Regions from separate parts of the Kocuria flava genome, predicted to be linked through region 2. Evidence: riboswitches for the same ligand, from Rfam matches in the RefSeq annotation. Region 2 holds a riboswitch; each other region holds the start of a gene.
What was found. Region 2 has a riboswitch for thiamine pyrophosphate ahead of AS188_RS15470 (ECF transporter S component). Riboswitches for the same ligand answer to the same signal wherever they lie in the genome.
Positions count from the first base shown of each region.

Region 1: it holds a riboswitch for thiamine pyrophosphate, as region 2 does, so the genes downstream of both, thiM (hydroxyethylthiazole kinase) here and AS188_RS15470 (ECF transporter S component) in region 2, are expected to answer to the same signal.
Region 3: it holds a riboswitch for thiamine pyrophosphate, as region 2 does, so the genes downstream of both, thiC (phosphomethylpyrimidine synthase ThiC) here and AS188_RS15470 (ECF transporter S component) in region 2, are expected to answer to the same signal.

Region 1 is NZ_CP013254.1:2,669,146-2,676,505, forward strand. Features, by position in the region: gene AS188_RS11900 (bifunctional hydroxymethylpyrimidine kinase/phosphomethylpyrimidine kinase) at 1-157, opposite strand, end outside; gene thiE (thiamine phosphate synthase) at 154-894, opposite strand; gene thiM (hydroxyethylthiazole kinase) at 891-1,760, opposite strand; TPP riboswitch at 1,751-1,845, opposite strand; gene AS188_RS11915 (ribonuclease E/G) at 2,083-5,814, opposite strand; gene AS188_RS11920 (vitamin K epoxide reductase family protein) at 6,267-6,899, shown strand; gene ndk (nucleoside-diphosphate kinase) at 6,974-7,360, opposite strand, start outside.
Region 2 is NZ_CP013254.1:3,459,128-3,466,487, reverse strand. Features, by position in the region: gene AS188_RS15490 (Na+/H+ antiporter subunit E) at 1-457, shown strand, start outside; gene AS188_RS15485 (MrpF/PhaF family protein) at 457-726, shown strand; gene mnhG (monovalent cation/H(+) antiporter subunit G) at 789-1,118, shown strand; gene AS188_RS15475 (DUF4235 domain-containing protein) at 1,178-1,444, shown strand; TPP riboswitch at 1,665-1,786, shown strand; gene AS188_RS15470 (ECF transporter S component) at 1,866-2,486, shown strand; gene AS188_RS15465 (ABC transporter ATP-binding protein) at 2,483-4,078, shown strand; gene AS188_RS15460 (energy-coupling factor transporter transmembrane component T family protein) at 4,075-4,872, shown strand; gene AS188_RS15455 (aminodeoxychorismate lyase) at 5,036-5,917, opposite strand; gene AS188_RS15450 (uridine kinase family protein) at 5,940-6,533, opposite strand; gene AS188_RS15445 (BCCT family transporter) at 6,876-7,360, opposite strand, start outside.
Region 3 is NZ_CP013254.1:2,304,073-2,311,432, forward strand. Features, by position in the region: gene AS188_RS10270 (SLC13 family permease) at 4-1,401, opposite strand; gene AS188_RS10275 (maleate cis-trans isomerase family protein) at 1,414-2,235, opposite strand; gene AS188_RS10280 (IclR family transcriptional regulator) at 2,449-3,228, shown strand; gene AS188_RS10285 (hypothetical protein) at 3,455-3,724, opposite strand; gene thiC (phosphomethylpyrimidine synthase ThiC) at 3,938-5,668, opposite strand; TPP riboswitch at 5,665-5,774, opposite strand; gene catC (muconolactone Delta-isomerase) at 6,027-6,305, opposite strand; gene AS188_RS10300 (mandelate racemase/muconate lactonizing enzyme family protein) at 6,383-7,360, opposite strand, start outside.

The sequences.
Region 1 (7,360 bases), 790 kb from region 2:
AGCGCACGCCGAGGGTGTTCTGCACGACGACGGCGGTCACGGCGCTCATCCCGTAGCCGCCCATCGCGGCGATCGACTTCAGGTCCGCGTGCTGGCCCGCCCCGCCGGTGGGGTCGGTGCCGGCCACGGCCAGGACGCGGGGCACGCGCGCGCTCACCGGGCCCCCTCCCCCGCGGCGGGGCCGGCGGCGGCCGGTTCCGGCGGCCCGTCCGGCCCGGCGCCCGGCGCGCGGCCGGACGCGGTGAAGGCCCGCACGTAGCGGGCGGCCGCGGCGGCGGGGTCCGGGGCGGCGCAGATCCCCGAGACCACCGCGAGCCCGGCGGCCCCGGCGGTGCGCAGCGGGGCGGCGTCCTCGACGCGCACCCCGCCGATGGCCAGGCACGGCAGGCCCGTGCGGGCGGCGGCGCGGGCGAAGCCTTCGACCCCGAGCGGCGCGGGGTGGTCGGGCTTGGTGCGCGTGGCGTGCACGGCGCCCACGCCGAGGTAGTCCACGGTGCCCGGGGGCAGCGCCGAGGCGGCGGCCAGCTCCCCGGCCGAGGCCGCGCTCAGGCCCAGGACCGCGTCCGGGCCCACGACGCGGCGGGCGAGTTCGACGGGCAGGTCGGCCTGCCCCACGTGCACCCCCGCCACGGGGGCCCCCGCGGCCCGGGCCGCGAGGTAGACGTCGGCGCGGTCGTCGACGAGCACGGGCACCGCACGGCCCACGCGCTCGGCCACGGCCACGAGCAGGGCCGTGAGCTCGCGGGCGGAGGCGTGCTTGTCCCGGACCTGGACCATGCCGGCGCCACCGGCCACGGCGGCCGCGACGACGTCGGGGACCTGGCGCGGGGCGCTGAGGGCGGTGTCGGTCACGAGGTGCAGGACGAGGGCCGCGGGGTCGAGGCGGGCGCTCACCGGTCGTCCTCCTCGCGCACGAGCCGGGCCCGGGCGGCGACCTGCTCCGGGGTGATCCCGTGCAGCCGGTCCAGCAGGGCCACGGCGAAGGAGCCCGGCCCCCCGGCGGCGCCCGCGGCGTCCTCGGCGGCCAGGGTGTAGACGGTGGTGGCCGCGACGGCCGCGGCCGCCGGATCCTCCGCCACGGCGGTGAACGCGGCCGTCAGGGCCCCGAGGGCGCAGCCGCCGCCGGTGATGCGGGTCAGCAGCGCGCTCCCGTGGGGGACGCGCACGACCGTCCCGCCGGCGGAGCGCACCAGGTCCACGGGTCCGGACACGGCGACCGCGCACCCGGCCCGTGCGGCCAGCTCGGCGGCGGCACCGCGCGCCGCGTCGACGTCGTCGGTGGCGTCCGTGCCGCGGCCGCCGGCGCCGCCGGCGAGGCCGATCACCTCGGACGCGTTGCCGCGCACCACCGCCGGGCGGAAGGCGAGCAGGTCGCGGGCGAGGGCGGTGCGCACGGGCAGCGCGCCGACGGCCACCGGGTCCAGCACCCAGGGCCGGCCCGCGCGGGAGCGGGCGCCGACGGCCTCGTAGGCCGCCCCGCGCTGCTCGGCGGAGGGCGTGCCGGTGTTCACGAGCAGCCCGTCGGCGAGCTCGGCGAACACCCCGCCCTCTCCCTGGATGTCGGTCATCGCCGGGGACGCGCCCACGGCGAGCAGGACGTTGGCGGTGACGTTGGCGACCACCGTGTTGGTGATGCACTGCACGAGCGGGGCGGCCGTGCGCAGCCGCTCGAGGGCCGCGGCGGCGGCCTCGGCGAGGGCGGGGTCCGGGGGCGCGGCGCTCCCGGGCCGCGGCGGGGAGGTGGAGACGGCATCGCGCATTGCGACATCCCTTCGCTAGTACTGACTAGATCAGGTTCGACGGGTGTGATCTCAGCCGCTGCTCGCGGCACCCCGTGTCACGTGGTCCTGCCAGTCTAGCCATCCGTGCGGCGCGGGGCCCGGCGGGTCCGGACCGGTGCGGCGTGCCCGGCGCGGGGCCCGGCGGTTCGGCGGTCGGGGCGGGGACGGCCCCGGTCGGTAGGCTGCCCCGGCCGCCCGGACGGGGTCCGTGCGCGGTCCCCGCGCCGGGACCGGGACGGGGAAGGACCCCGGCCGCGCGGGCCGGGGTCCTTCCGGGTGCTGCAGGGTCGGGCGCCGGGGCTCAGCCCTCGCCGGCGGGACGGCCGCTGGTGAGGTCCTCGGCCTTGACGCCGACGCCCACGATGGTCGGGGCACCGGAGCCCTGCGGGCGCTCCTGCCCGGCGGGCCGGGCGGGCAGCTTCGCGACGTGGCGGGCGCCCTCGGCGGCCGCGGCCTCCTCGGCGGTGACCGTCGCCTCGCCCGCCCGTCCGGCCGGGGCGCTGGCCCGGCGGGAACGACGACGGGGCCGTGCGGGCTCCTCCGGGCGGGCCGGCTCCTCCTGCCGCGGCTGCTCCGCCTGGCGGGGCTGCTCCGCCCGGCGGGCGGGCTTCTCCCGCGGGGCGCGCTCCTGCCGCGGGGCGCGCTCCTGCCGCGGGGCCGGCTCGGGCTCGGGGGCACGGCGCGCCGGGGTCTCGGCCTGCGCGTCCGCCGGGGCACCGAAGGCGTCGGCCAGGGAGTCCAGCGTCAGCCGGGCGCCCTCCGCAGGGCGCCCGGGCTGCTCGCCGGCCGCGGCGTGGCCCTGCGGGAGCTCGATGACCTCGCCCTTGATCGTCAGGCGCGACGCGGCGCCGTCCTGCTGCTCGGGCGCGGCCCCGCGGTCCTGACCGCGGTCCTCGCCACGGTCCCCGGCGCGCTCGCCGCCACGGTCCTCGCCGCGGGGCTCCTCGCGGTCCCCGGGCTCCGGCCGCTGCGCGGACTCGCCGCCCTGGCCCCGGTTGCGGCTGCGCTTGCCGCGCCGCTTCTTGCGGGAGCGTCCGGACCCCTCCGAGCGGCCCTCGCCCTCCTCGCCCCGGGCCCCCTCCGCCGCGGGAGCCGTTCCGGCCGCCGCGTCCTCGGCGGCGGTCTCGGCCGGCACCTCGTGGTGGGTGGCGGCGGCGATGGTCGCGAACGCGGTGCGGGCCGCCTCGGCCTTCGCCTTCTCCGCGGGATCCGCCTCGGCCGGGCGGGCCTCGGCCCGCGGCGGCTGCTCGGCGCCGCCGCGGCGGCTGCGCTTGCGCTCGGTGCGGTTCGGGCGCTGCTCGCGGGACTCGGAGCCGGACCCGCCGGCGCGGCCCTCGAGCGGGTGGTCGTGGACGACGACCCCGCGGCCGGCGCAGTGCTCGCACGGCTCCGAGAAGACCTCGAGCAGGCCCGTGCCCATGCGCTTGCGGGTCATCTGCACGAGGCCCAGCGAGGTGACCTCGGCGACCTGGTGCTTGGTGCGGTCGCGCCCCAGGCACTCGACGAGGCGCCGGAGCACGAGGTCGCGGTTGGACTCGAGGACCATGTCGATGAAGTCGATGACGATGATCCCGCCGATGTCGCGCAGGCGCAGCTGCCGCACGATCTCCTCGGCTGCCTCGAGGTTGTTCTTGGTGACGGTCTCCTCGAGGTTGCCGCCGGAGCCGGTGAACTTGCCCGTGTTGACGTCGACGACGGTCATCGCCTCGGTGCGGTCGATCACGAGCGAGCCGCCCGAGGGGAGGTAGACCTTGCGGTCCAGCGCCTTCTGGATCTGCTCCTCCACCCGGTAGTGCACGAACAGGTCCTCGTCCTCGTCCCAGCGCTTGAGCCGGTCCAGGAGGTCCGGGGCCACGTAGGTCACGTAGGCCTCGATGTTGTCCCAGGCCTCCTCGCCCTGGACGACCATCGTCGTGAAGTCCTCGTTGAACACGTCCCGGACGGTCTTGATGGTCAGGTCCGGCTCCGCGTAGAGCATCTCGGGGGCGAGGGTCTTGGAGGAGCCCGCCCGCTCCTGGATCTGCTCCCACTGCGCCCGCAGCCGGTTGATGTCGTGGGTGAGCTCCTCCTCGGAGGCGCCCTCGGCCGCGGTGCGCACGATCACCCCGGCGCCGTCCGGCAGCCGGTCCTTGAGGATCTTCTTCAGCCGGTTGCGCTCGACGTCGGGCAGCTTGCGGGAGATGCCGGTCATCGACCCGCCGGGCACGTAGACGAGGTAGCGCCCGGGCAGGGAGATCTGGCTCGTGAGCCGCGCGCCCTTGTGCCCGACCGGGTCCTTGGTGACCTGCACGAGCACCGAGTCCCCGGACTTCAGGGCGTTCTCGATCCGGCGCGGGCCGCCCTCGAGGCGCGACGCGTCCCAGTTGACCTCGCCGGCGTAGAGCACGGCGTTGCGGCCCCGTCCGATGTCGATGAACGCGGCCTCCATGGAGGGCAGCACGTTCTGGACCTTGCCGACGTAGACGTTGCCGATCAGGGAGTCCTGCTGCGTGTGGGAGACGAAGTGCTCGGCGAGCACCCCGTCCTCGAGCACGCCGATCTGGATCCGGTTGTCCTTCTGGCGCACGAGCATCTGCCGCTCGACCGACTCGCGCCGGGCGAGGAACTCGGCTTCGGTGATCACCTGGCGCCGGCGGCCCGTCTGGCGGGACTCGCGGCGGCGCTGCTTCTTGGCCTCGAGGCGGGTGGAGCCCTTCACGGCCACGACCTGGTCGGGCCCGGCCGGTTCCGCGCCGCGCGGGGCGCGCACGCGGGTGACGGTGTTGGGCGGGTCGTCGTCGCTGCCGCCCACGAGCTCCATGTCGACGTCCCCGCGGCGGCGCCGGCGCCGCCGCCGGCTCGTGACGGGTCCGTCGGGCTGCTCCCCGCCCTCGTCCTCGGCCTCGGCGGTCTCGGCGTCCACGCCGTCGCCCTGGTCCTCGAACGAGGCCTCCTCCTCGCGGTGGCGGCGGGCCTCCCGGCGGCGGGCCGCCCGGGCCTCCGCCGCCTGCCGGATCTGGTCCAGGTCCGGGGCGTGGAACATGATCGAGGTGGCCGTGACGGCCGAGCTCAGGGCGGTCAGGGGATCCTCGTCCTGCTCGGGCTCCGGCGCCCCGGGCTCCTGCTCCGGGACCGGCCGCTGCGCGGCGGTCCCGTCGGCGTCCGCGGGCTGCGCGGCGTGCCGGTCGGTGTCCGGCCGCTGCGCAGCCGTCCCGTCGGCGTCCCGGTGCGGGGCATCCGTCGTCCCGGGCTCCTGCTCGGCGTCCGGTTCCGCGTCCTGCGGTCCGGTGCCGCTCCGCTCCGGGGCGTCCGGCTGACGGTCACCGGGGGTGCTGCGCGGACCCTCGTCGGCTGCCTGGCCTGCGGGCTCGAGGTCCTCCGCCGCCTCCTCGGCCCCGGGCGTGCCCGGCGCCGGGTGCTCGGGCGCGGCCTCCTCCTGCGCGGCGGCCAGCGGTTCGGGCTCGCCCGGCAGGGCCGTGCCGGGGGCGACGTCGAGGACGTCGGTCTCGGTCCGCGCCGCGCCGGTCCCCTGCGGTGCCGGGGCGTCCGGCTCCTGTGCGTCCGGCTCCTGCGCGGCCGGGGCCGCGGCGGCCTGCGCCGCTGCGGCCTCGGCGCCGGCCGCTACGGGCTCCGCGCCGGTCGCGGCGGTCTCCGTGGCGGGCCCCGCTCCGGCGGCCTCCACGGCCGCACCCCCGTGACCGGCGGTGCCGGTGTCCGGAGCTGCGGCGGCGCCGTTCGCCGGGTCCTCGTGCGCCGCGGGCCCGGCTACGGGGGCCTCCTGCGCGGGGCTTCCCGCCGCGGGGTTCTCGGCCGCTCCGATCGCGGGGGCGTCCTGCCCGACGGGCTCGGCCGCGGGGGCCTCCTGCCCGGGGCTTCCCGCCGCGGGGGTCTCGGCCGCTCCGGTCGCGGGGGCCTCCTCCTCACCGGGACCGGTGGCCGGGGCCTCCTGTGCGCCGGCGGGCGGCTGCTGGCCGCGGGCCTCGTTGTGTGCGTGCTGCTGACCGGGTTCCAGGGCGTCCTGGGCCCCGGCCGGGTTCACCTGTTCGGCATCCATGTGCGAAATGTGCTCCTGCCGCGGTCCGCCGTCCGTACCCGGTGCCCGCAGCGGCTTGGTCGGCTTCGCCGGTGCGGTGCACGCGGCGGCCGGAAGTCCTGTGCGTACCCGCCGCGTCCCGCACGCCACGCGAACGGGCGGGGACGGCGACGAGCCAGTCCGCGGCTCCGAGCCGCTGCTCGCGAGGGCAGCGGTCTTGGGGCCGGCGGGGACGCGCTCAATCCGATGAGAGCCGCGGGTCCTGCGCCGGCGGTCGGAGGCCGACTGGGCCGCGTCCCGCGTACGGGCGGGTGCGACCGTGGCCATTGTCGCACAGTCGTCCTGCGCCCGGCCGGATTGTGGCGTCCGACCGGCGCCGACGCCCGGTCCCGGGCGGTGGCCGGCGGTCCCTCCGGGTGCCGGGAGCCCGGGGAGCCGGCCCGTCGCGGGGGCCCATCGCCTAGGATCGGGGCGTGACCTCGACGACGTCCTCCCTCGACGACTTCCCCGGCACCGCCCCCGCCCCGGCGGTGCGCCCGGACCGGCGCTGGGCGGGGGTGGCCCTGGCCGCCGCGGTGCTCGGCTTCTACGGCGCAGCCACGCTCGTCTACGAGCGGCTCCAGCTGTTCCTCGACGCCGGTCACCGCACCAGCTGCGACATCAACTCCTGGCTGTCCTGCGGGACGGTCATGCGCACCCCGCAGGCGGAGGCCTTCGGCTTCCCGAACCCCTTCATCGGCATCGTCGCCTACGCCGTCGTGGCGGTGATCGCCGCCGCGGTGCTCGCGGGCGCCCGGTTCGCCGCCTGGTACTGGTGGTGCGTGCAGATCGGCGTGACCCTCGGCTGGGCCTTCGTGCTGTGGCTGTGGTGGCAGACCACGTTCGAGATCAACGCCCTGTGCCTGTACTGCATGCTCGTGTGGGTCGTGCAGACGGTGCTGTTCGCCCACACCACCGCCCGCAACCTCGAGGCGGGCGTGCTCCCCGCCCCCGCGGCCCTGCGCCGGGCCGGCGGCGCGTGGGCCTGGTTCGCGAGCGCGGTGCTGCTCGTGCTGGTCTTCGGGACGGTCTTCGTCCGCTTCGCCGGGGTGATCCTGCCCGCCTGACCCTGCGGCCCCGACGACGAACGGCCCGCGGCTCCCGGTCGGGGAGCGGCGGGCCGTTCGTCGTCGGCGGGGGCTCAGCCGAACCAGATGCCGATCTCGCGCTCGGCCGACTCCGGGGAGTCCGAGCCGTGGACGATGTTCTGCTGCACCGTCCCGCCCCAGTCGCGGCCGAGGTCGCCGCGGATCGTGCCCGGGGCGGCGGTGGTCGGCTCGGTGGTGCCGGCCAGCGAGCGGAAGCCCTCGATCACCCGGTCGCCCTCGACGACGGCGGCGACCACGGGCCCGCTGCGCATGAACTCCACGAGGGGGGCGAAGAACGGCTTGCCGCGGTGCTCCTCGTAGTGGCGCTCGAGCAGCTCCTGCTCGGGGTGGACGAGCCTGAGCTCCGCCAGCCGGTAGCCCTTGGCCTCGATGCGCGCGAGCACCTGGCCGGTGAGGCCGCGGGTCACGCCGTCGGGCTT
Region 2 (7,360 bases):
GCTGCTCGTGGCGCTGCTCGTGGGACCGCGCACGCGCAACGCCGTGGTCGGCGTACAGCTGCGCACGCGCTCCGACCTGCTGCTCACCGCGACCGGGCACACCATGACGCTGATCCCCGGATCCCTCGTGATCGAGGTCGACCGGGCCAACGGCACCCTGTACTTCCACGCCCTCAACGTCCGCACCCCCGAGCAGGCCGAGGACTTCCGCCGCGCCGTGCTGCGCATCGAGGCGGCCTGGATCCGGATCATGGGCACCCGGGAGGAGCTCGCGGCCCTGCGCGCGGAGCGCCGCCCCGGGACGGGCAGGGCCCAGGACAGCGCCGCGATCCGCGCCCCCATCACCTCCCAGCAGCAGATCGTGCGGGGCCGGGGCGACGACGACGGGGCCGCGGCCGAGACCACCGACCGACCCGCCGGGCAGGCCGTGCCCGGGACAGAGGAGGACCGCCCGTGATGGAGATCGCCGTGGGCATCGCCGCCGTGCTGCTGAGCCTGGGCGCGGCCGGCACCCTCTACCGCCTCGCCAAAGGGCCGTCCCTGCTGGACCGGGTCGTGGCCACCGACGTGCTGCTCGCGATCGTCGCGGCCGCCCTCGCGGTGGACATGGCCTACCACGGGCACCTGGACAACCTGGTGCTCATGGTCATCGTCTCGCTCGTGGGCTTCATCGGCTCCGTGACGGTCGCCCGCTTCGCGACCCAGACCGCGGAGCACGGGCGGTGAGCCCCGTGACCGAGACCGTCCTGGACGCCGCGACGGCCGTGTGCCTCGTGGTCGGCGCCCTGATGTCGCTGGCCGCGGCCGTCGGCCTCGTCCGCTTCCCCGACCTGCTGACCCGCATGCACGCCGGCACCAAGCCCCAGGTATTCGGGCTGCTGCTGATGCTCACCGCGGTCGCCCTGGGCAGCCGCAACGCGTGGATGATCCCGCTGATCGTGCTCGGGTGGGTGTTCCAGCTGCTCACGGTTCCCGTCTCGGCGCACATGGTGGGGCGCTCGACCTACCGCACCAAGCACCTCAACCGCGACACCCTCACCCAGGACGACCTGCAGGAGGTGCTCAACCGCGTGGGCCCCGACGGACAGCACACTGACGGCCCCGGGCGGACGCGCTAGGCTGGGACGGATCCCAGGGGCCCCCGCCCCGGCCCGCGACCCAGAAGGAGCACCCGCCCATGAACACCAAGATCCTGCACCTGCTCGGCACCGGCGCCTCCCTCGGCGGCGTGGCCCTGACGAACAAGGTCCTGGCCGCCGGCTGGAAGAAGGTCACGGGCCAGGAGCCCCCGGCCAAGAACCCGGACCCGGACGAGGCCTGGACGGGGATCATCATCTGGGCGCTGATGACCGGTCTCGTCGGCACGGTCATCAAGGTCGCCGTCAGCCGCAAGGTCTACGAGCTGGAGAACAAGCCGAAGGCCACCAGCGGCTCCGAGGTCTGAGCCCGCCGCCGGCGCGCGAGGGCGGGGCCTCCGTCCCGGGGAACCGGGAGCGGGGCCCCGCCCTCGCGCACGCCCGGGCGCACACCGATCCGGGCGCCCCGGTCCCGCGCAGCCCCGTCCCGCGCAGACCGGTCCCGGGCCTCCCGTCCAGAGCACCCCGGTCCCGCGCGCGACCGGCCCGGGTACCGGCGGCGGCCCCGGCACAGTAGACTGGGCGGCACTTGAACGACAGGGGAGCGCACCCCGCCGGCGACGGCGGCACAGCGCTGAGAGTGCGGATCACCGCAGACCCTCGAACCTGCTCCGGTTAGCACCGGCGAAGGGAGTCGAGCACCTCGGGACGGTCGTGCGCGCCACGGCGCGCCGTGCCGTCCTCCCCTCCTGGCACCGATCGGCTCGCTGAGCCCAGGAGGCAACCGCCGTGAACACCACCGTCCACCGTCCCACGGACCGCACCCGCCCCGCGCGCCGGCTCTCGTGGCGGGTCGTCGACATCGTCGTCGCCGCCGTCCTCGCCGCCGTGTGCGCGGTCGTGTTCTGGGCCTGGTCCAACCTGCTCTACCCCGCCGTGGCCGCCGCCGCCGTGGCCTACCCGCCCGCGACCGGGCTGATCACCGGCGGGTGGCTCGTGGCCGGCGTGCTCGGCGGGCTCGTGATCCGCAAGCCGGGCGCGGCGCTGTTCGTGGAGCTGCTCGCGGCCGTGCTGCAGGGCCTGCTCGGCACCCACTTCGGCTGGACCGTGATCCTCTCCGGCCTGATCCAGGGCCTGGGCGCGGAGCTCGTCCTCGCCGCGTGGCGCTACCGCCGCTTCGACGTGCTGGTGGCCGTCCTGGCCGGGGCCGTCAGCGGGCTGTTCCTGGGCGTGAGCGAGAACCTGATCTACAACTACGAGTGGGCCCTCTCCCACCAGGTCGTCTACGCCGTCCTCGCCGTGCTCTCCGGGGCCGTGCTCGCGGGGGCGCTGATGTGGGCCGCGGTCCGGGCGCTCGCGCGCACCGGCGTGCTCGACGGCCTCGCCTCCGGCCGGGCCGCGCGCCGGTGACGGCCACCGCGGCCGCGTCCGCCCGCGCCCGGCCCGCCGCCCGCGGCGCCCGGGTCGAGGCCCGGGGCTTCGGCTGGCACCACCCCGGGCGGGCGGAGCCCTCCCTGCACGGGATCGACCTCGTCCTGGAACCGGGGGAGCGGGTCCTGCTCCTCGGGCCCTCGGGCGCGGGCAAGTCCACCCTCCTGCACGCCCTCGCGGGCGTGCTCCACGACGACGACGGGCAGACCCGCCTCGGCGAGCTGCTCGTGGACGGCACGGACCCCGAGCACGCCCGGGGCCGGGCCGGGCTCGTGCAGCAGGACCCCGAGTCGGGGGTCGTGCTCTCGCGCGTGGGCGACGACACCGCGTTCGGCCTCGAGAACCTCGCCGTGCCCCGGGAGCAGATCTGGCCCCGGGTGCGGGAGGCCCTCGACCGGGTGGGGCTGGACCTGCCCCTGGACCACCCCACCGCGGCCCTGTCCGGCGGGCAGAAGCAGCGGCTCGCGCTCGCCGGCGCCGTCGCCACGGACCCCGGCCTGCTGCTGCTCGACGAGCCGACCGCCAACCTCGACCCCGACGGCGTGCGGCAGGTCCGGGAGGCCGTCCTGGCGTGCCTCGAGCGCAGCGGCGCGACCCTCGTGGTCGTCGAGCACCGCACCGCCGTGTGGGCCGACGCCGTGGACCGCGTCGTCGTCCTGGGCCGCGACGGCGGGATCAGCCACGACGGCCCGCCCGCGGAGGTCTTCGGCGCCGCCGGCGACGAACTGCGCGCGGCCGGCGTGTGGGTGCCCGGCTGGGTGCCGCCCACCCGCCCGGCCCCGCGGCCGGCCCCCGGGGCGCCGGAACCCGAGCCCCTGCTCACGGGGGAGGACCTGGCCGTCTCGCGCACCCGCCCGACCCGGCGGCAGCTGCGGGCCCGCCGCCGGGCCGCGCGCACCGGCCGCCCGGTGGACGACGCGGCCGCCGGGCGGGACCTGCCCACGGCGGCCGCCGGGGTGGACGCCGTGCTCCGCCGCGGGCGGGTGCTCGCGCTGACCGGCCCCAACGGCGCGGGCAAGTCCACGACCGCCCTGACCCTCGCGGGGCTGCTGCCCCCGGTCCGGGGGCGGGTCGAGGCCGCCCCCGGACTGGCCCGCGGCGCCGGGCCCGACCCGTTCGCGTGGCGCGGGCGCGAGCTCGTGGCCCGGATCGGGACGGTCTTCCAGGAGCCCGAGCACCAGTTCCTGCGCCCCACCGTGCGCGAGGAGCTCGAGCACGGGCCCCGCCTCGCCGGCGCGGACCCGCAGGAGCGCCGCCGCCTGGCCGACGGGCTGCTGGCGCGGCTGCGGCTGGCCCACGTGGCGGAGGCGAACCCGTTCACCCTCTCCGGCGGGGAGCAGCGCCGGCTGTCGGTGGCCACCGTGCTGGCCACCGCCCCCGACGTGCTCGTGCTCGACGAGCCCACCTTCGGCCAGGACGCCCTGACCTGGGCCGAGCTCGTGGAGCTGCTCCTCGAGCTGGTCGAGGCGGGCACGTCCGTGCTCGCGGTCACCCACGACGCCGAGTTCGTGCGCGCGATCGGCGCCGAGGCCCTGGACCTGGCCCGCCCGGCGGCAGGAGCACGGCGGTGAACGCCCTCGCCCTCGCCCCCGCGGCCCGGCGCTCCCTGCTGGGCCGCACGGACGCGCTCGTGAAGCTGGCCGGGGCCCTGCTGCTGACGGCGGTGCTCGTGGTCAGCGCCGACCCCGTGACCTCCGGCGTCGTCCTGGCGGGGGAGCTCGTGCTCCTGGGACTGGCGGGCCAGCGGCCGCTGGCCCTGCTGGTGCGCGCCTGGCCCCTGGTGCTCGCCGCGCTGGTCAGCGGCTGGGGCACCGCGCTGCTCGCGGAGGACTCCGGACCGGTGCTGCTGGACCTGGGCCTCACGCAGCTGTCCGCCGGGGCCGTGGCCGCCGGTGCCGCGATCGCCCTGCGCGGGCTGGCCCTGGCCCTGCCGGGGCTGTTGGTGCTGCTCACCACGGACCCCGCGGACCTCGCCGACGGCCTCGCCCAGACCCTGCGCCTGCCGGCCCGCTTCGTGCTCGCCTCGCTCGCGGCGCTGCGGCTCGTGGGCGTGCTGGCCGCGGAGTGGGACACGCTCGCGACGGCCCGGCGGGCCCGCGGCGCCGGCGGCGGCCGCGGCCCGCTCGCGGCGCTGCGCGAGTTCGGCGGTCAGGTCTTCACGCTGCTCGTGCAGTCGCTGCGCCGGGCCACCCGGCTGGCCGTGACCATGGAGGCCCGCGGCTTCGGGGCCGGACCGCGCACGTGGGCCCGGGTGCCCCGGCGGTCCTGGCGGGACGCGGCCGTGCTCGCCGCGTGCGCCGCGCTCGCGGCGGCGGGGCCGGTCGTGGCGGTGCTGGCGGGCCAGCACCGGTTCATCTGGTCCTGACCGGCGGCCCCGCGCGCCTCCGGACGGACCGGTCCCGGGCGGCTGCGGGCCTGCGGCGCCCGGGGCGCCGGGGCCGGAGCGTCCGGCCCCGGCACCGCCGGGGTGCCGCCCCGACGGGACCCCTCCTGCCGGCCGGAGCGCGTCCCGGTCGCCGGCCCGCGGCTCAGGCGCCGGCGACCCAGCCGGTGACGAGGCGCGTGAGCTGCGGGTTGACCGGCAGCGGCTGGGCGTCGAGCCGCCGCACCGGGACGGCCAGCCGCACGCTGGAGACCAGCCAGACGCCGTCGGCGGCGAGCAGGTCGGCCGGGTAGAGGGGGCCGTAGCCCAGCTCCCAGCCGTCCGCGCGGGCGGCGGTGAAGATCGCCGCCTGGGTGGTGCCCGGCAGGACCCCGCGGGAGGGCTCGGGGGTCACCAGCTCGCGCCGGTCCCCGCGGACCCGGGCGCAGACCACGGAGGAGGTCGCGCCCTCGAGCACGCGGCGGTCCTCGGCGGTGAACACGGCGTCGTCGGCGCCGAGGGTCCGGGCGTGGCGCTGGGCGGCCATGTTCACGGCGTAGGACAGCGTCTTGGCCCCCGGCAGCAGCCACGGGTAGCCCGCGTCCAGGGCGGGGTCGTGCCCGCGCGGCAGGAGCACGACGTCGACGCCCTCGCGGCGCTGGCGGAACGTGGACTCCGGGACGGGGTTCACGGTGACCCACGACCAGGGCCCGCCCTCGGGGGTGCCGCGGCTGATCGTGATCCGCACGCTGTGCTCGGCCCCCAGCTCGCCCCGCCCGCCCGGTCCCGCGTGGGCGAGGGCGAGCTCGACGGCGCGCAGGCACCGCTCCGCGTCCGGGACGGGCAGCTGGGCCAGGCGGGCGGAGGAGGTGAGCCGGCGGTGGTGGGCGGGGAACTTCCGCACCTGCCCGTCGACGGCGCGCAGGGTCTCGAACACCCCGTCGCCGCGGGTCAGGCCCTGGTCGTCGATGTGCACGAGCGGGACGGCGGGGTCGACGAGCGCGCCCTCGGGACGCTCGGCGTCGAGGACGACGACGGTGCTGGTCACGGGGTCCTCCTGGCGGCGCGGGTCAGCAGACGGGACCGGGGTGCAGGATGTCGACCCGGTCCCAGACGGGGTCGGCCTCCAGATAGGCGTCCTCCTGGGCGGCCCACCGGTCCCAGTGGCGGGCGTAGGCCTCGCCGTCGCGGGCGATCGCGCGGTCGAGGCGGAGGGCGGTGGGCAGCTCGACCCACACCGAGACGTCGAGCAGCTCGCGCGCGGCGGAGCTGCAGGCCCCGACGCCCTCGAGCACCACGACCTCGGCGACGCGGGTCAGCCGTGGGGTGCCGGGGGCGCCGGTGACCCAGTCCCAGGCGGTCCAGTGGGCGTCCCGGCCCTCGCGCAGCGGCACGAGCACGTCCGCCACGTACTCCTCGATCCCCGCCGCGAGGCCGTCCCAGCCCGGGTAGAGGTCCTCGAGGTGGAACACGGTCACGTCCCGCACGGGGCGCAGCACGGTGCACAGCTGCTCGGCGAGCGTGGTCTTGCCGGCGCCCGAACGGCCGTCGATGCCGACCAGGAAGGGGCGGTGGACGGGCAGGGGGAGCAGCCGGGCGAGGCTCGTGCCGGAGGGGTTGGCCGCCGCGGTCGCGGGGTCCAGGTGGAGGTCGACGTCGATCACCCGAGGACGCGCCTCCGGGACCGGAGGGCGGAACGGTGGTGGGCGACCGGCGGGCGCGCCGCACGACGGCCCGCACCCGCGGTTGCGATCGGATACATGAGGGGCATTCTATGCGGGCCCGCGCGCCGCCGGGAAGTGCGGGCGCGAGCCCGTCCGTGGCGGCCGGCGGGCGCGGTGGGGTGCGGCGGGGCCGTGGGGCCGCCCGGCGGAGGAAGGGGGCAGAGGCTCCCGGCCCGGGGGAGGCACGAGGGCCCGGCGGGAACCGTCCGGGTTCCCGCCGGGCCCTCGTGCCGGCGCGGGCCGCGGTCGCGGCGGGGACGCCGTCCCGGCCGCGACGGCGGATCAGCCGCGGGGAGCGCCGCCGCCCGGCCGCTGCTGCCCCTCGGCGTCACCGGAGCCGGCTCCGGAGGCGGTGGCGTCGTCGTCGGCGGGGTGGACGGACCCGGCCCCGTCACGGCGGTGGGTGCCGTCCGGGCGCTGGCCGCCGAGGGACTCGATCCCCTCGGTGCCGCGGTACCACTCGGTGATGGCCGGGGCGTGGGAGTCGAACTCGTCGCCGGCGGCGCGGTTGCCGGGGGCGTGCTCGACGCGCAGGGCGAAGTCGTCCCCGTGCTGGTGGATGCCGTGGATGACGGCCTTGCGCACGGCCGAGCGGGCGAACCGGTCGCGGATCAGGGCCGGGTCGTTGAGCAGGTCGCGGTAGAACGCGACCATGAGGAAGGACACCACGATCGCGAAGGGCAGGGCCGAGACGGTCACGAGGTTCTGCATGCCGGCCAGGGCGTCGTCCCCGCCCGCGAGCATCATGACCACGGCGATCGCGCCGA
Region 3 (7,360 bases), 1.2 Mb from region 2:
TGTTTACCCGAGGCCGAGCTGGACGAAGATGAACCACACCAGCAGCGGGACCACACCGATCATGGCGATGGCCCACAGCAGCAGCGCGCGGAAGAACAGCCGCTCGTCCTTGGGCTGGGCGCTGGCCATGAGCAGCGCCCCGCTGGTGGACATGGGGCTGACGTCGACGACGGAGGAGCTGATGGCGATGGCGGTGACGACGCCGATCGGGCTCAGCAGCGGGTCGGTGGCGATCGGGGTGACGATCGGGCTGATCACTCCGAGGGTTCCGGTGGTGGAGGCGAAGGCCGAGACGATGCCGACCACGTAGCTGGTGATGAGCGCGGCCACGGAGCTGTTGCCCAGGCTGGCGATACCGGCCTGGAGCTCTTCCAACGCGCCCATGGCCTCGAGCATCCCGACGTAGGTGACGATGCCGGTGACCAGGATGATCGCCGACCAGGGTATGTCTTCCACGGCCGGCTTCTGCACGGCGGGCTTGACGCAGATCAGCACCAGGGCGATGACCAGGGAGGCGACACCGACGTCCAGGCCGAAGGCGGTGGTGAGCACCAGCAGGGCCACCAGCCCAGCCAGGGTCAACACGCGCATCGGGGTCACGTCCACCTTGACGGGCCCCTCCACGGTGGGCTTCGGGGCCACCTTCGTCTGCGGGGCGGCGGTGAGGACGCCACCTTGGGTGCCGGCGGCCTCGGCCTCCTCCCGGGGATCCTGCCAGGCGGTCTCGGCCACGGCCTCGGTGGCGCCGGGTCCCTCGGTGGTCCCGGGGGTCGGTTCTACGGCTCGGGCGTGGCGGCGGTTCATGATCGTCTGCACGGCGGCGTAGGCGAGCACGGCCAGGATCGCGTTGAAGACGAAGCAGTAGATGTACAGCTTCAGGGTGTCCTGGCCGCTGCCGCCGGCCTCGTCGAGCATGACGTTGGCCAGCACGCCGAAGGGGTTGACCGGGGAGAAGGCCCCGGCGTTGGCGCCCTGGACGATCACCAGGCCCATGGCCAGGGTGCTGATCCCGAAGCGGGTGCCCAGGGCGAGGGCGACCGGGGCGACGATGGCGATGGCCGCCGGGGTGAAGGCCCCGGCCGAGGCGAGCACGGCGGTGAGCAGGAACATCAGCGCCGGCACCAGCAGCCGCCGGCGCCCGGCGAGGCGTTCGGCCCAGTAGGCCATCAGATCGATGGTGCCGGTGACGCGCACGATGCCGAACAGCAAGGTGGCGCCGACGAGGATGAAGAACAGGCCGGACGGGAACTGGGCGATCACGTCCTTGACGGGCATGCCAGCGACCAGGGCACCGACCCCGAAGGCGGCCACCGTGGCCACCAGGCCGGCGTTGATCCGGGTGAAAGACCCCAGGGCGAACGCTGCGATGAGGACGAGGAACGCGATCAGTGACAGGGACATGGTTCCTCCTGGTCAGCCGCGCCGGGCGGCGGCCGTGGTGTGGGCCCCGGACAGCAGCCCGCCGGCGCCGGTAATCGCCGGCTTGTGGCCCAGGGCCTTGAGGATCTCGTAAGTGGTGGCCGTGGCGGCGGTGATGACCGGCACGCCCAGCTCGTCCTCGGCCTGCTGCACCGCCGGCAGGGAGGGCATCTGCACACAGGCCGAGAGGATGACCGCGTCGACGTCGTCGCGCTTGAGTCCCCGGGCGATCTCCGGCAGGTTCTGCGGATCCAGGGCGCCCACGGCGAGGTTGTCGTCGACCTCCAGGCTGATGGCGTCCACGACCTCGATGCCGGCTCCCTCGATGTACTCGCGCACCATCTGAGTCAGCGGCAGCTTGTACGGGGCCACCATGGCGATCCTCCGGGCCCCCATGTCCTGCAGGGTGCGCACCAGCGCCCCGGCGCTGCTGGCCACCGCGGCCGGGTGGCCGTTGTCCTCAGCGGCCTCGGCGATGACCTTCTCGGAGATCTCATGGGCGTTCGGTCCCTGAGCCATCACTGCCACCAGGCAGGCATAGGCGATCACGTCCACCGCGGCGTCGGAGACCGCCCGGGCGCAGTCCCCGGCCTTGTCCACCATGGCCAGCAGCTCTTCACGGTTGACGTTCTTCAGCCCGGCCCGAGCCGAGTGGAAGGTGTAGCGCTGGCCGGTGACCTCGGACTGGCGGCGGAACAGCTCCGGCAGCTCGGTCTCCATGGTGGTGTTCGAGCTCGGGACGATCAGACCGATCCGCGACGTCTTCGCACCCTTCGGTTCGGGGGCGGTCTCGCAGGTGATGTCAGACAGGCTCACGGATCCTCCAGGAAGTCGAGAGTGATGGGATGTGCTCTAGCCCACTTCGTGGGTTGCGAACCCAGTATGTGGATCTTGGCGTGAGGGTGTAAACTGCGTCACACTCCATGACCCGGGTCACGTCACCAGCTCGACTCCCCTGGAGGCGGTGTTGGCTACCATGAGGACGCCCACTGGGACGGCTCAGCGGGCAGGAAGATTGGGTGGGAGACGATGGACGCGAAGCAGGGCTCTGCGGCGGCACCGATCCTGGTGCTGCACAAAGTGGCCCAGGTCTTGGACTGCTTCTCCGTCGAGGAGCCCGAGCCGACCCTGCAGCAGCTGATCCGGAAAACCGGCCTGCCCTCCAGCACGTGCCAGCGGCTGGTGCAGAACATGGTGCGAGAAGGATTCCTGGACCGCGACGGGGATCGCTACCGGATCGGCATCGGGCTCGTCCGCTGGGCCACCCCGGGAACGGTCGGCCTCGATGTCGTGCGTCTCATCAAGCCGATCCTGCAGGAACTGCGCGATGAGACCGGGGAGAGCGCCTGCTTCTACACCCGCGACGGGGCGTTCCGCACCGTGGTCGCGGTCGCCCAGACCCGCCATGTGGTGATGCGCCCGTTCATGGTCGGCCAGGTCATGCCCATCCACGCCGGGGCCCCGGGCAAGATCTTTCTCGCCTACGACCCGGAAGCCTGGCAAGCCCTGGAGCAGGCGCCGCTGACCAAGTTCGCACCCGCCACCCCGGACAGCCTCGAGCTCCTGCAACAACAGACCGCAGCGGCCCGGGAGCAGGGTTTCTACGCCGCGTTCGGTGAGCGCCACGCCGACGTCGGGTCCATCAGCGCCCCCGTCTTCGACCACGCCGGGGACCTCGCCGGGGTCCTGGGCCTGGGCTTCCCCACGCAGCGCGTCGGACCCGATGACGTCCCCCGCCTGGGGCCCGTCGTCCGCCGGGCAGCCACGCGAGCCAGCCAAGCACTGGGGCATGACATCGCGCAGGCTTGAAAGCACGGGGTCCCAGAATGATGCGGGCCCGTAGGCGGCGGCCGTCACCTCGGGCGGCGGAGGCCTCGTTCCGATCCTGGACGCAGCGGTAGGGCCGGCGCGCTGCCCGACATTGGATGCTTGTACGTCACATCCCGTCCGGGGTGCCGCGGTGCCGGGTGCGCTTAACGCCGTGCTTTCTCGCCGGGGTGCCACCTGCGCACAACGGGTCCGGGCGGCGTGACGTCTACGACATCATGGGCCCGTCGAGGGGGGGCGCCCTGTGCACGAAGTCGGCGACGTCGTCGTGGTGAATCCCGGTCAGTTCCGCCAACTCTTCGATGCTCGCCCCTTTCCGGTGCAGGGTGTACATGGCGTGGTTGCGTTCTTGCACCGCCGCGCCACGGTCCATGATGAGCGTGTGGATCCGGTCGGTGAGGTCGTTGATGCGCCGTCGAAGAGCGTCGGCCTCGTCCAAGCACGTGTCGTCGTGGTCTGTGGGCGTGTCGTTCGGCATCAAGTGGATCGTTTCTTCCTGAATAGGGGGTCTCGGGGTTGTCTCCGCGCTGGGACCTCGAAGAGGGGCTGGGTGCGGAACCGGCTCCCGGTGTGTCGTCGTGTGTGGGGGCGATCGGGGGTGCATGGCAGGCATTGCGCTGCTCGTGCCCCTTGGCCCGAGCAGCGCAACGTCTGCCGCCTCATGGGTCAGCGCATGCGGTGGGTGAATCCCTCACATGGTGGGGGTCGTCGGCACCTCGAGATAGACCTTGTTCCCGGACGCCCGGAACTGGGCGGACTTGGCTTGCATACCGGCTCGGGCCGCTTGCTCCTGTGGGCCGCCGAAGCGGTCGCGGATGTCCTGGGAGATGCGCATGGAGCAGAACTTCGGCCCGCACATTGAGCAGAAGTGGGCGGTCTTGGCCGGTTCGGCCGGCAGCGTCTCGTCGTGGAAGGCCTCGGCGGTGTCCGGGTCCAGGGACAGGGCGAACTGATCGCGCCAGCGGAACTCGAAGCGGGCCTTCGACAGCGCGTCGTCACGTTCCGCGGCTCCGGGGTGGCCCTTGGCCAGATCGGCGGCGTGGGCGGCGATCTTGTAGGTGATCACCCCGGTCTTCACATCGTCCTTGTTCGGCAGCCCCAGGTGCTCCTTCGGGGTGACGTAGCAGAGCATGGCCGTGCCGTAGCGGGCGATCTCGGTGGCCCCGATCGCGGAGGTGATGTGGTCATAGCCCGGGGCGATGTCGGTGACCAGCGGGCCCAGGGTGTAGAAGGGGGCGCCGTGGCACAACCGCTGCTGGCGTTCCACGTTCTCCCGCACCAGGTGCAGGGGCACGTGCCCGGGGCCTTCGACCATGACCTGCACGTCGTGCTTCCAGGCCCGGGCGGTGAGTTCGGCCAGGGTGTCCAGCTCGGCGAACTGCGCGGCGTCGTTGGCATCAGCGATCGACCCCGGGCGCAGGCCGTCGCCGAGGGAGAAGGCGACGTCGTAGCGGGCGAAGATCTCGCAGAGCTCCTCGAAGTGGGTGTAGAGGAAGTTCTCCCGGTGGTGGGCCAGGCACCACCCGGCCATGATCGAACCCCCGCGGGAAACGATGCCGGTGACCCGCTCGGCGGTCAGCGGCACATAGCGCAGCAACACCCCGGCGTGGATGGTCATGTAGTCCACGCCCTGTTCGCACTGCTCGATCACCGTGTCGCGGAAGATCTCCCAGGTCAACGCGTCGGCTTCCCCGTTGACCTTCTCCAGGGCCTGGTAGATCGGCACGGTCCCGATGGGCACCGGGGAGTTGCGGATGATCCACTCCCGGGTTGTGTGGATGTCCTCACCGGTGGACAGGTCCATCACGGTGTCCGCGCCCCACCGCGTGGCCCACTGCATCTTGTCCACCTCCTCGGCGATCGAGCTGGTGACGGCGGAGTTGCCGATATTGGCGTTGATCTTCACCAAGAACGCCCGCCCGATGATCATCGGCTCGGCCTCGGGGTGGTTGATGTTGGCGGGGATGATCGCCCGCCCCGCTGCCAGCTCGGAGCGGACCAGTTCCACCGCGCAGTTCTCCCGCAGCGCCACGAACCGCATCTCCTGGGTGATGATCCCGGCGCGGGCGTAGTGCATCTGTGTGACGGTTCGGCCGTCCCGGGCTCGCAGCGGGACCGGGCGGGCGCCTTTCCACTCCTGGGAGGCGGCCCCTCGGCGGATCGCGGTGCGACCGTCGTCGAGCAAGTTCCGCACCCGGCCCGCGTAGGCCTGCACGTCACCTCGGCCGGCGATCCAGGACTCCCGCAGCGGTGGTAACCCCACGACCGGGTCACTGCCGGGACCGGCCGTGCGATAGACCTGCAGTGGGGGATTCGGGGTGTTACCGGGGCTGTCCCCCATGGTGATCTCGGTGACCGGCACGCGGAGGTCGTGCTCCGGATCGTGGACATGCGTCAGAGCAGACTGAGCAGATGCGCTCATGATGGGGTTCCTCTTCCTTCGCCGGCATTACCCGGACAGGTTCGACGGTCGCAGGCTGCCTCAGCCCGATCTCAGCCCCTGCAATAGGGCTCCCGTGTGGATGACACCGACCCTAACACCCCCGGGAAATCGGTCACCATCCAGATGACCACCGCGTCCGGGACTGCCGCGCCCAACGGTTAAGACGACTCCCCTCGGCCGAAGTCACCGACACGGCTGGGGCGCAGGCGCCCAAGGTCTGGGTGGGTGAGCGCTCCTATCGTGCCAACGCTTCCAGCGACACCTGGTGGCCGACCTACCGTCGGTCGCCGCTCCGCGCGGGCGATCCGCCCTGCTTCACGCAGACTGCTGCGCGCCGCTACTTCACGTCGGAGGGGTGCTTGGCCAGGGGCACCACGGTGATGTCCATGTAGGGGAACAGCGGCAGGTTCTGCAGGATGTCGTGCAGCTCGTCGTGGGAGTCGACGTCGAAGAGCGAGTAGTTGGCGTACTCGCCCACCACGCGCCAGATCTCCGGCCACTTCCCGGAGCGCTGCAGCTCCTGCGAGTAGGCCTTCTCGGTGGCCTTGATCTCCGCGGCCTCCTCGGCGGGCATGTCGGTGGGCAGGTGGATGTCCATGTGGACCAGGTACTTCACGGTGCGTCCTTCCGTCGGGATGGGTGTTCGGGACCGGTGTCCGGGATCGGTTCCCGGGCCGGGTGCGCGGGCCGGGTCTACCGGTCGGTGCGGTAGCGGGCGAGCTTGTCCTCGTCCACGGCGGTGCCCACCCCGGGCACGTCCGGGACGCGGATCCGCCCCTCGGCGATGACCACGGGCTCGGCGAGGAGGTCGTCGGACATGTCCAGGAAGTTGGACAGCTCCCCGGCCCGCTTCGAGGTGTGGACCAGGGCGGCGCCGAAGACCACGGAGGCGACCGTGCCGACCTGGGTGTCGATCTGGTTGCCCACGTAGACGTCCACGCCCATGCCCTCGGCCAGGCCCACGATCTTCGCGGCCTCGGTGAAGCCGGAGCGGGCGGTCTTCACCGCCAGCAGGTTCGCCCCGCCGGTGAGGATCTCCCGGGCGGCCTCCCCCAGGTTCGGGGCGGACTCGTCGGCGGCGATGGGGATCGTCGAGTGCTCCACCAGCCGGCGGCGGCCGAGGACCTCGCGGGCGTCGTCGGGCTCCTCGAGGAACTGCAGGCCGAGGTCGGCGGTGCGCCGCAGCACCTCGGCGGCCTCGTTGGCGGACCAGCCGCGGTTGGCGTCCATGTAGATCTCGGCGTCCTCGCCCAGGCCCTCGCGCAGCACCCGGGCGGCCTCGACGTCCAGGGACAGCGGGCGGCGGCCGGTCTTGAGCTTGAAGGTGGTGATCCCGTAGGTCTCGCGGAACTCGAGGGCCAGGTCCAGCAGCTCGGCGGCGGGCTGGAAGCCGAGCATGTGGGAGACGCGCATCGAGTCGGTGTACCCGCCCAGCAGCTTCGACACCGGCTGCCCCAGGGCCTGGCCGATGACGTCCCACAGGGCGATGTCCACCGCGCCCTTGGCGGTCTCGTTGTGGACCGTGCGGGCCATCACCGCCTGGGCCTTCTCGCGGTCGAGGACGTCCAGGCCCACCAGCTGGGGGGCGAAGAGGTCCTCGACGACGGCCACGATGGACTTCTGGGTCTCTCCGTAGGTGTAGGGCCGCGGCGGGGTGTCGGCGGTGCCGAC